One region of the Streptomyces sp. NPDC086080 genome, then DNA from elsewhere that is predicted to be linked to it. Evidence: riboswitches for the same ligand, from Rfam matches in the RefSeq annotation. Region 1 holds a riboswitch; each other region holds the start of a gene.
What was found. Region 1 has a riboswitch for thiamine pyrophosphate ahead of ACIF9R_RS10600 (thiamine ABC transporter substrate binding subunit). Riboswitches for the same ligand answer to the same signal wherever they lie in the genome.
Positions count from the first base shown of each region.

Region 2: another riboswitch for thiamine pyrophosphate. It lies ahead of thiO (glycine oxidase ThiO); the one in region 1 lies ahead of ACIF9R_RS10600 (thiamine ABC transporter substrate binding subunit).
Region 3: another riboswitch for thiamine pyrophosphate. It lies ahead of thiC (phosphomethylpyrimidine synthase ThiC); the one in region 1 lies ahead of ACIF9R_RS10600 (thiamine ABC transporter substrate binding subunit).

Region 1 is NZ_JBITRU010000006.1:246,212-249,481, reverse strand. It holds gene ACIF9R_RS10605 (ABC transporter permease) at 1-250, opposite strand, end outside; gene ACIF9R_RS10600 (thiamine ABC transporter substrate binding subunit) at 298-1,380, opposite strand; TPP riboswitch at 1,461-1,566, opposite strand; gene rlmN (23S rRNA (adenine(2503)-C(2))-methyltransferase RlmN) at 1,591-2,721, opposite strand; gene ACIF9R_RS10590 (phosphatidate cytidylyltransferase) at 2,988-3,270, opposite strand, start outside.
Region 2 is NZ_JBITRU010000003.1:27,516-30,785, reverse strand. It holds gene ACIF9R_RS04280 (NAD(P)/FAD-dependent oxidoreductase) at 86-1,327, opposite strand; gene ACIF9R_RS04275 (hypothetical protein) at 1,341-1,706, opposite strand; TPP riboswitch at 1,743-1,854, shown strand; gene thiO (glycine oxidase ThiO) at 1,852-3,018, shown strand; gene thiS (sulfur carrier protein ThiS) at 3,015-3,215, shown strand; gene ACIF9R_RS04260 (thiazole synthase) at 3,218-3,270, shown strand, end outside.
Region 3 is NZ_JBITRU010000007.1:193,832-197,101, reverse strand. It holds gene thiC (phosphomethylpyrimidine synthase ThiC) at 1-1,565, opposite strand, end outside; TPP riboswitch at 1,558-1,745, opposite strand; gene ACIF9R_RS11745 (YibE/F family protein) at 1,818-3,257, shown strand.

The DNA.
Region 1 (3,270 bases):
GCACCTGCTTGCCGGGAAAGTCGTAGCGCGCGAAGACATACGCGCCGGGCAGGGCGATCAGCAGGGTGAGGGCGGTGGAGGCACACGCCTGCCAGGTGGTGAACCACAGCACCTGCCGGACGTCGGACTGCGCCAGTACGTCCCCGATCCGCCCGAGGTGCCAGGTCCCGTCGGTCTTCAGTCCGCGCGCGACGATCGCGGCGACGGGATAGGCGAAGAACACGGCGAAGAACGCGACCGGCACGGCCATCAGGCCGAGCCGCGCCGCGCTCCCGCGCCGCTTCGCCGCGGCTCGCGTCACTTCAGTACGAGCGAGGTCCACGACTTGACCCACTGGTCACGGTTGGCGGCGATCTTCTGCGGGTCCATGGTCTGCGGGTCCTTGGCCTGCGGACCGAACGTCGCGAACTCCTCGGGCACCTGGGCGCCCTCCCGCACCGGGTACACGAACATGTTGAGCGGCATGTCGTTCTGGAACCGCTCGCCGATCAGGAAGTCGATGAGGGCCTTGCCGCCCTCGGGGTTCTTCGCGTTGCTCAGCAGCCCCGCGTACTCGACCTGACGGAAGCAGGTGCCCTCGGCCACGCCGGTGGGCGCGGTGTCCGGCCTGGGGTCGGCGTAGATCACCTCGGCGGGCGGCGAGGAGGCGTACGACACCACCAGCGGACGGTCGGCCTTGGCCTGCTTGCCGCCGGCCGAGCCGGAGAACTCCTCGTTGTAGGCCTGCTCCCAGCCGTCGACCACCTTCACACCGTTGGCCTTGAGCTTCTTCCAGTAGTCCGGCCAGCCGTCGTCACCGTACTGGGCGGCCGTTCCGAGCAGGAAGCCGAGACCGGGCGAGGAGGTGGAGGCGTTCTCGACCACGAGGAGGTTCTTGTACTCGGGCTCGACCAGGTCGTCGAAGGTCCGGGGCGGAGTCAGGTCGTTCTCGGCGAACCACGCCTTGTCGTAGTTGACGCAGACGTCACCGCTGTCGACGGGGGTGACCCGGTGCTTGTCCTCGTCGACCCGGTACTCGGGCAGGATCAGCTCCGCGTCCTTCGCCTCGTACGGCTGGAACAGTCCGTTGTCCAGAGCGCGGGAGAGCAGGGTGTTGTCGACGCCGAAGAAGACGTCGCCCTGCGGGTTGTCCTTGGTCAGGACGGCCTTGTTCACGGCCTGCCCGGCATCGCCGTCCTCGAGGACCTTCAACCGGTAGCCGGACTGCTTCTCGAAGTCCGCGACGACGTCCTTCGACACGGCCCACGAGTTGTGGCTGACGAGGGTCACGGTCCCGGACCCGCCGTCCCCCGCGTCGCCGCCGTCCGACGACCCGCACGCGGACAGCGCGACCAGTCCCAGCCCGGCGGCCAGAACCATGACCTTCTTGGTGATACCCACTTGATTCCTCCTGGAGTGACCAGGAAGAGACGCGGCCCCGCCCGGGACCTCTGGGTGAGATCCCGGGCAGGGCGCAACAGCTCGAGTGATGACCGATCTCCCTACCCAGAATGACCTGGGCCAGGTTCGGAGGGTCTGCGGCCGGTGCCGCACTCTCAGCGCTGTGGCGCTCCCCTGTCGGAATATGAAGATGTGCTTACGCGAGTCACACTACCTCTCGCTCGCGGCGAGCTGACCACACGCCCCGTCGATCTCCTGTCCACGGGTGTCCCTGATCGTGACCGGCACCCCGTGCGCGGCGATCGCCTCGACGAACGCCTTCTCGTCCTCGGGGCGGGAGGCGGTCCATTTGGAGCCGGGCGTGGGGTTGAGCGGGATGAGGTTGACGTGCACGGGACGGCCCTTGAGCATCCGCCCGAGGCGGTCACCACGCCAGGCCTGGTCGTTGATGTCCCGGATCAGCGCGTACTCGATGGACAGCCGCCGCCCGGAGGTGGCCGCGTACTCGAACCCGGCGTCGAGCACCTCGCGCACCTTCCACCGCGTGTTCACGGGGACGAGGGTGTCGCGCAGTTCGTCGTCGGGGGCGTGCAGCGAGATGGCCAGCCGGCACTTGAAGCCCTCGCCGGTGAACCGGTGGATCGCCGGGACGAGACCGACCGTGGACACGGTGATCCCACGCTGTGACAGCCCGAGCCCGTCCGGCTCGGGGTCGGTGAGGCGGCGGATGGCCCCGACGACCCGGTTGTAGTTGGCGAGCGGCTCACCCATGCCCATGAACACGATGTTGCTGAGCCGCGCCGGGCCCCCGGGCACCTCGCCGTCCCGGAGCGCCCGCATCCCGTCCACGATCTGGTGCACGATCTCGGCGGTCGACAGGTTCCGGTCAAGACCGGCCTGCCCGGTCGCGCAGAACGGGCAGTTCATGCCGCAGCCCGCCTGGGAGCTGATGCACATGGTCACCCGGTCCGGGTAGCGCATCAGTACCGACTCGACGAGCGTCCCGTCGAACAGCTTCCACAGCGTCTTGCGGGTGGTGCCCTGATCGGTGGACAGATGCCGTACGACGGTCATCAGCTCAGGAAGCAGCGCCTCCTGGAGCCTGCCGCGCGAGCCGGCCGGGATGTCGGTCCACTGCTCCGGGTCGTGCGCGTACCGTGCGAAGTAGTGCTGCGAGAGCTGCTTGGCACGGAACGGCTTCTCACCGGCCGCGGCGACGGCCTCCTTGCGCTCGGCGGGCGTGAGATCGGCAAGGTGCCGCGGCGGCCGCTTCGCTCCGCGGGGGGCGACGAAGGTGAGCTCACCGGGAACGGGACGGGCCACGGTCGGGCAACTCCTCATGACGACGGGGTCTGGCAATGCCGCACAGGCGGGGGCGATGGCACCGCTGTGCCTGAGCCAGGAGACGACCCGCGCGGGGCGGGGACGTACGAAAGGGCCCGCAGTCCACCGCGAGCCCTTCCAGGGTACCTGTTCGCCGTCAACCCGATCCGACGAAGATCACCAGCAGCAGCCACACCACGGGAGCCGTCGGCAACAAGAAGTCCAAACGGTCCATGCTGTAGCGATGTGCGGCTACCGCCGCGCGGCCCCGTGGCCCATCTGCCTCACCCCGACCCGACAAACAGGACCAGCAGCAACCACACCACGGGAGCCGTCGGCAACAAGGAGTCCAAACGGTCCATGATGCCGCCGTGGCCCGGGAGCAGCGTGCCCATGTCCTTGATGCCCAGGTCGCGTTTGATCATGGACTCGCCGAGGTCGCCCAGGGTGGCGCTGGCGGCGACCGCGAGGCCGAGCAGCAGGCCCTGCCACCAGCTGCCGTCGTCGATCAGGAACTGCATGCACAGCGCGCCCGCGACCATGGCGAAGCCGATCGCGCCCAGCAGG
Region 2 (3,270 bases), on a different contig from region 1:
CCACTGACAGTCGGAAGTCAGCCCCCACCACCTGGGCGGACGCCCGGGCCGGGCGCGCCGGTGGGGCGCGCCGGCCGGAAGCCCGTCAGGCCGTCGCCGACTTCAGCGGCCGCGCCGGGTCCGCCAGCAGGTCCGCGTCCATCGCCGTACCCGCCTCGATCAGCCGGCGCCCCTGCGCCAGGTCCCGGGGCCGCCCCACGGCGAGCAACGCGACCAGACGGGACTCCCGCAGCCAGCAGACGCTCCACGCCGCGTCCGCCGGGTCCCCGCGCCACATGGTCCGGTCGGCGTCCGCGTGGTGGCCCGCGTACTGGACGAAGCGGCCGAACTGCTCGGACCAGAAGTACGGCACCGGGTCGTACACCGCCGGGCCGCGCCCGGCCTGCCCGGCGAGGATGTTCGTCGCGACCGTGCGCGGCCCCTGGAGGGCGTTGTCCCAGTGGTGGACCAGCAGACGTTCGCCGTAGCGCCCGGACGGGAAGGACGCGCAGTCGCCGACCGCGTACACGTCCGGCAGGGAGGTCATCAGATGGTGGTCGGCGGCGACCTCGTCCCGTGCCCCGAGTTCGATCCCGGAACCCGCCAGCCACGCCGTGGCGGGCCGGGCCCCGATGCCGACGACCACCGCGCCCGCGGGCAGCCGCGACCCGTCGTCCAGGACCACGGCACCGGCCTCGACACGCTCCACGCGCGCATGCGTGCGCAGCGCGACACCCGCCTCGGCGTACCAGGCGGTCATCGGGGCGGCCACCTCGGCGGGCAGCGCCTCGGCGAGCGGCCGCTCCGCGGCCTCCACGACGGTGACTGCGCAGCCCGCCTCACGGGCCGCGGTGGCGAACTCCGCGCCGATCCAGCCGGCGCCGACCACCACGACGTCGTGCTGCCGCGCGAGCACCGGACGCAGCCGTTCGGCGTCGTCCAGGGTGCGCAGCAGATGCACGCCCCGGACGCCCTCCGCGCCGGGCAGCCGCACCGGCTCCGCGCCGGTGGCGATCACCAGCACGTCGTACGGGACGGGCCCGGCCTCCGTGTCCAGTTCGTGGTCGCCGGGGCGCAGGCCGCGCACCTCGCAGCCGAGCCGCAGTTCGATACCGAGTTCCTCGAAGTCGACGTCGAAGGCGGAGTCCTCGGCCTTGCCGAGCAGGACCGCCTTGGACAACGGCGGCCGGTCGTAGGGCTGGTGGGGCTCCGCGCCGATCAGGGTCACGGTGCCGGTGAATCCCTGTTCCCGCAGGGCGACCGCGGTCCGCACGCCTGCCATGCCCGCGCCCGCCACCACCACCCGCCGCGGTGCCGACCGTCCCGGTTCCAGCGTCTGCTCGCTCACCCGCTCACCCTAGTCACTCGGTCACCGACGGGACGGCGTGGTCCGGGAGCTGCTCCACCACGCTCGTCCCGCTGCCCGGCTGCGACTCCCACTCCCAGCGCTCCTCCAGCCGTACCCGCCCGTCGGGCAGCTCCACGACCGCGGACACACAGTGCCCGCAGGACGTCGTACCGTCCCGTTTGAGCTGTACGTACCGGAAGTCCAGCCGGTCCCCCTCGCGGGTGCCCACCAGGTGCCCGCGCACGACGTCGCCGCCCGCGTACTCGGCCCAGATCTCACCGCCCCGCTCGTGGTAGAGGAACCGGGTACGGGTGCCGACCTGGCCCGGAGCCTGGTCGGCCACAGGGGCGAGGACAAGTCCGTCGAGCGATCGGGCCACGTGGGGTCTCCCTTGCAGGCGCTAGGGTGGCCAACGTAAAGCACTCGCGGGAGCCCGGACGCACCGGGCTGAGAGGGAGGCTGGCGGCCTCCGACCGTACGAACCTGATCCGGGTCATGCCGGCGAAGGGAGGGGCTGGACGCCCATGTCGCCCACGCGTACGTCAGACGTCCTCGTCATAGGGGGCGGAATCATCGGCCTGGTCACGGCCTGGCGGGCCGCGCAGCGCGGTCTCGTCACGACCGTGGTGGACCCCGAGCCGGGCGGTGGCGCCGCCCAGGTGGCCGCCGGGATGCTGGCCGCCGTCACCGAACTGCACTACGGCGAGGAGACCCTGCTCGGCCTGAACCTCGCCTCCGCGCGGCGCTACCCCGACTTCGCGGCCGAGCTCACCGAACTCACCGGCCACGACCTCGGCTACCGCCGCTGCGGCACGCTCGCCGTGGCCCTGGACGCCGACGACCGCGCCCACCTGCGGGAACTGCACGCCCTGCAGCAGCGGTCGGGGCTGGACGCGCAGTGGCTGTCCGGGCGGGAGTGCCGGCGCCTCGAACCGATGCTCGCGCCCGGGGTGCGCGGCGGACTGCGGGTGGACGGCGACCATCAGATCGATCCGCGGCGGCTGGCGGCCGCGCTCGTCGCCGCCGGTGAGCGCGCGGGCGTCGCCTTCCACCGCGCGTGGGCCGAACGGCTCGTGGTCGCGGGCGGCCGCGCGAGGGGCGTTCTCACCTCCGACGGCACCGAACTGGGCGCCGGGCAGGTGGTACTCGCGGGAGGCAGTCTCAGCGGCCGGCTCGCGGGCGTCCCGGCGGACGTACTGCCGCCCGTGCGGCCCGTGAAGGGGCAGGTGGTGCGGCTGGCGATGCCGGAGGGCCCCGGCCCCTTCCTGAGCCGGACCGTGCGCGCCGTGGTGCGCGGCAGTCATGTCTACCTGGTGCCGCGCGAGAACGGTGAGTTGGTGATCGGCGCGACCAGCGAGGAGAAGGGCTGGGACACGACGGTGACCGCGGGAGGTGTGTACGAACTGCTGCGCGACGCCCACGAGCTGGTCCCCGGGATCACCGAACTGCCGCTGACCGAGACCCGGGCCGGGCTGCGTCCCTGCTCCCCCGACAACGCGCCCCTGCTCGGCCCGACCGGGCTCGACGGGCTGCTGCTGGCCACCGGCCACCACCGCAACGGCGTCCTGCTGACACCGGTCACCGGCGACGCCCTGGCGGATGTCCTGACCACCGGTGAACTGCCCTGGGAAGCCCGCCCGTTCAGCCCTCTCCGGTTCGGCGTCACCGCCCTCACGGAGCAGCCCGTATGAACATCTCCGTCAACGGGGAGCCCCGGGAGTACCCGCCCGGCACGGCTCTCCACCTCGTCGTGACCTCGCTCACCGCGGCGCCCTCCGGAGTGGCCGCCGCCCTCAACGAAACCGTCGTTCCCCGCGCGCAGTGGCCCACCACCCCCCTCTCCGAGGGAGACCGGGTGGAGGTCCTGACCGCCGTCCAAGGAGGCTGACCATGGCCGACGATCCGTTCGTCCTCGGCGGTACGTCCTTCACGTCCCGTCTGAT
Region 3 (3,270 bases), on a different contig from region 1:
GCGAGGTTGAACTGGTCCTCCCACCGGAACTCGAAGCGGGCGTCGGAAAGCGCGTCGTCCCATTCCTGCGCCCCGGGGTGCCCCTTGGCCAGGTCGGCCGCATGGGCGGCGATCTTGTAGGTGATGACGCCGGTCTTGACGTCGTCACGGTTGGGCAGGCCCAGGTGTTCCTTGGGCGTGACGTAGCAGAGCATGGCCGTGCCCCACCAGGCGATCATCGCGGCACCTATGCCGGAGGTGATGTGGTCGTACGCCGGCGCGACGTCGGTGGTCAGCGGGCCGAGCGTATAGAACGGGGCTTCATCGCAGATCTCCTGCTGAAGGTCGATGTTCTCCTTGATCTTGTGCATCGGGACGTGGCCCGGCCCTTCGATCATGGTCTGTACGTGGAAACGCTTCGCGACCCTGTTGAGTTCCCCGAGCGTGCGCAGCTCCGCGAACTGCGCCTCGTCGTTGGCGTCCGCGATGGAGCCGGGCCGCAGGCCGTCGCCGAGCGAGTAGGTGACGTCGTACGCGGCGAGGATCTCGCAGAGCTCCTCGAAGTTCTCGTACAGGAACGATTCCTTGTGGTGCGCCAGGCACCAGGCGGCCATGATCGAGCCGCCGCGCGAGACGATCCCTGTCTTGCGGTGGGCGGTGAGCGGTACATACGCGAGACGCACACCCGCGTGGACCGTCATGTAGTCCACGCCCTGCTCGGCCTGTTCGATGACCGTGTCCTTGTAGATGTCCCAGGTCAGCTCCTCGGCCCGGCCGTCGACCTTCTCCAGGGCCTGATAGAGCGGCACGGTGCCGATGGGGACGGGGGAGTTGCGCAGCACCCACTCGCGCGTGGTGTGGATGTTGCGGCCGGTGGAGAGGTCCATGACCGTGTCCGCGCCCCAGCGGGTCGCCCAGGTCATCTTCTCCACTTCCTCCTCGATGGAGGACGTCACCGCCGAGTTGCCGATATTCGCGTTGACCTTCACCAGGAACCGCTTGCCGATGATCATCGGTTCGGTCTCGGGGTGGTTGACGTTGGCCGGCAGCACCGCCCGTCCCGCCGCGATCTCCTCGCGGACCACCTCGGGAGAGACATTCTCCCGGATCGCCACGAACTCCATCTCAGGCGTGATCTCTCCGCGGCGCGCGTACGCCAGCTGCGTGACCGCCCGGCCCGGACGGCCACGGCGCGGCAGGCGTGGCCGCCCCGGAAAGACGGCGTCCAGGTTGCGCAGGCCCCCACGCGGGGAGGTGTGCTTGACTCCGTCGTCCTCGGGGCGGACGGGACGGCCCGCGTACTCCTCCGCGTCACCGCGGGCCACGATCCAGTTCTCCCGCAACGGGGCCAGGCCCCTGCGCACGTCAGTGTCCACGAGCGGATCGGTGTACGGGCCGGATGTGTCGTACAGGGTGACCGACTGCCCGTTGGTGAGATGCACCTGGCGGACCGGCACCCGCAGGTCGGGGCGAGTGCCCCTGACGTACGCCTTGTGCCAGCCGACGGACGTCCCGTTCTCCCCGTTCGCCGACGTCTCCGTCGGGTTCTGCGTGGAGGCAGGCGTGCGTGCGTCCTTGTTGGTCATGAGACCTACTCCCTACGCCGGCATTACCCGGTAACAGGTTCGGCGGTCGACGCAGCGGCTTCCGTCTGACGTTCCGTGTGACACATCACTGGGACTGCCGTGATGTTTCATGTGAAACGTCGCTGATACGGAGGTCAGCGCCCTCTCAGCCCGGTGCTCCGAGCTCCCGCGTGTACAAAAGGTGTCACCACGCTAGCGTCACTTCTGGCGCGGTGAACAGAGGGCCCCCTCGCTTCTTGCGATGATCGGGCGGTGACCCCGACTCAGCCTCCCCCGTTTCCACCGCCCGAACCACCCCACGGCGCCGACGCCGGGAGCGGACACGGGCACGGGCCCGGACAGGGGCACGGCCACAGCCACAGCCACGGCCCGGCGGCGCCCGTCTCCCGGCATCTGCGCAAGGTCATCGCGGCCATCCTGGTCCCGTTCGCCGCGGCGGTGCTGATCGGACTCGCCGTGCTGTGGCCGGGCGGCGCCCCGGCGCACGAACGCACCGGCGTCGGTTTCGACCGGCAGACACAGGACGCCACGGTCACCAAGGTGGTCGAGGTGAGCTGCCAGTCCGTGAACGCTTCCGGAAGCGTGCCGACGGGTGACACGTCCACGGCCGAGGGGTCCTCCGCCCAGCAGCAGGAGGACGGTACCTGCAAGAAGGCGACAATCCGGGTCGATACCGGCGACGACAAGGGCCGTACGTTCAACGAGATCGTGCAGCCGGACCAGAGCCGTCAGTTGGAGCAGGGTCAGAAGGTCGTGGTCGCCTACGAGCCCTCCGCTCCCGAAGACCTGCAGTACTCGGTCACCGATGTGAACCGGCGCCTCCCTCTGGCGCTGCTCGCGGGCATCTTCGCACTCGCCGTCGTGGCCGTGGGACGGCTGCGCGGTGTCATGGCGCTCGTCGCCTTGGCGGTCAGCTTCCTGGTGCTGAACTTCTTCATCCTGCCGGCCATCCTGCAGGGGTCGAACCCACTGCTCGTGGCCGTGGTGGGAGCAAGCGCGATCATGTTGCTGGCCCTGTATCTCTGTCATGGACTCTCGGCACGTACATCGGTGGCGGTGCTCGGCACCCTCATCTCGTTGCTGCTGATCGGCCTCCTGGGTTCGGTGTTCATCGACTGGGCCGCGCTCACCGGCAACACGGATGACAACACCGGTCTGATTCACGGGCTGTATCCCGACATCGACATGAGCGGACTGCTGCTGGCCGGCGTGATCATCGGTTCACTCGGTGTCCTCGACGACGTGACGGTCACGCAGACGTCCGCGGTCTGGGAGCTGCACGAGGCCAATCCGTCGCTGGGCCGTCGCGGGCTGTACCGCGCGGGTATCCGTATCGGCCGCGATCACATCGCGTCCGTGGTCAATACCCTGGTCCTCGCTTATGCGGGCGCCGCGCTGCCCCTGCTGCTGCTGTTCTCCATCGCTCAGAGCAGTGTGGGGACGGTCGCCAACAGCGAGCTGGTCGCGGAGGAGATCGTGCGTACCCTGATCGGCTCGATCGGTCTGGTCGCCTCGGTGCCGGTCACGACGGTGCTGGCCGCACTGGTGGTCTCGGCCGACCGTCCGGCGGCAGGGGCTCAGGAGGGACGGGCACCGGGTCGGGCTCAGGGGCCCGCCCAGGGGCGCGGGCAGGTACCGGATGCCAGGTCGGCCGCAGGACGCGGCGGAAGGGGCCGGCGCCGCAAGCGGTGAGGTGCTCGGAGTG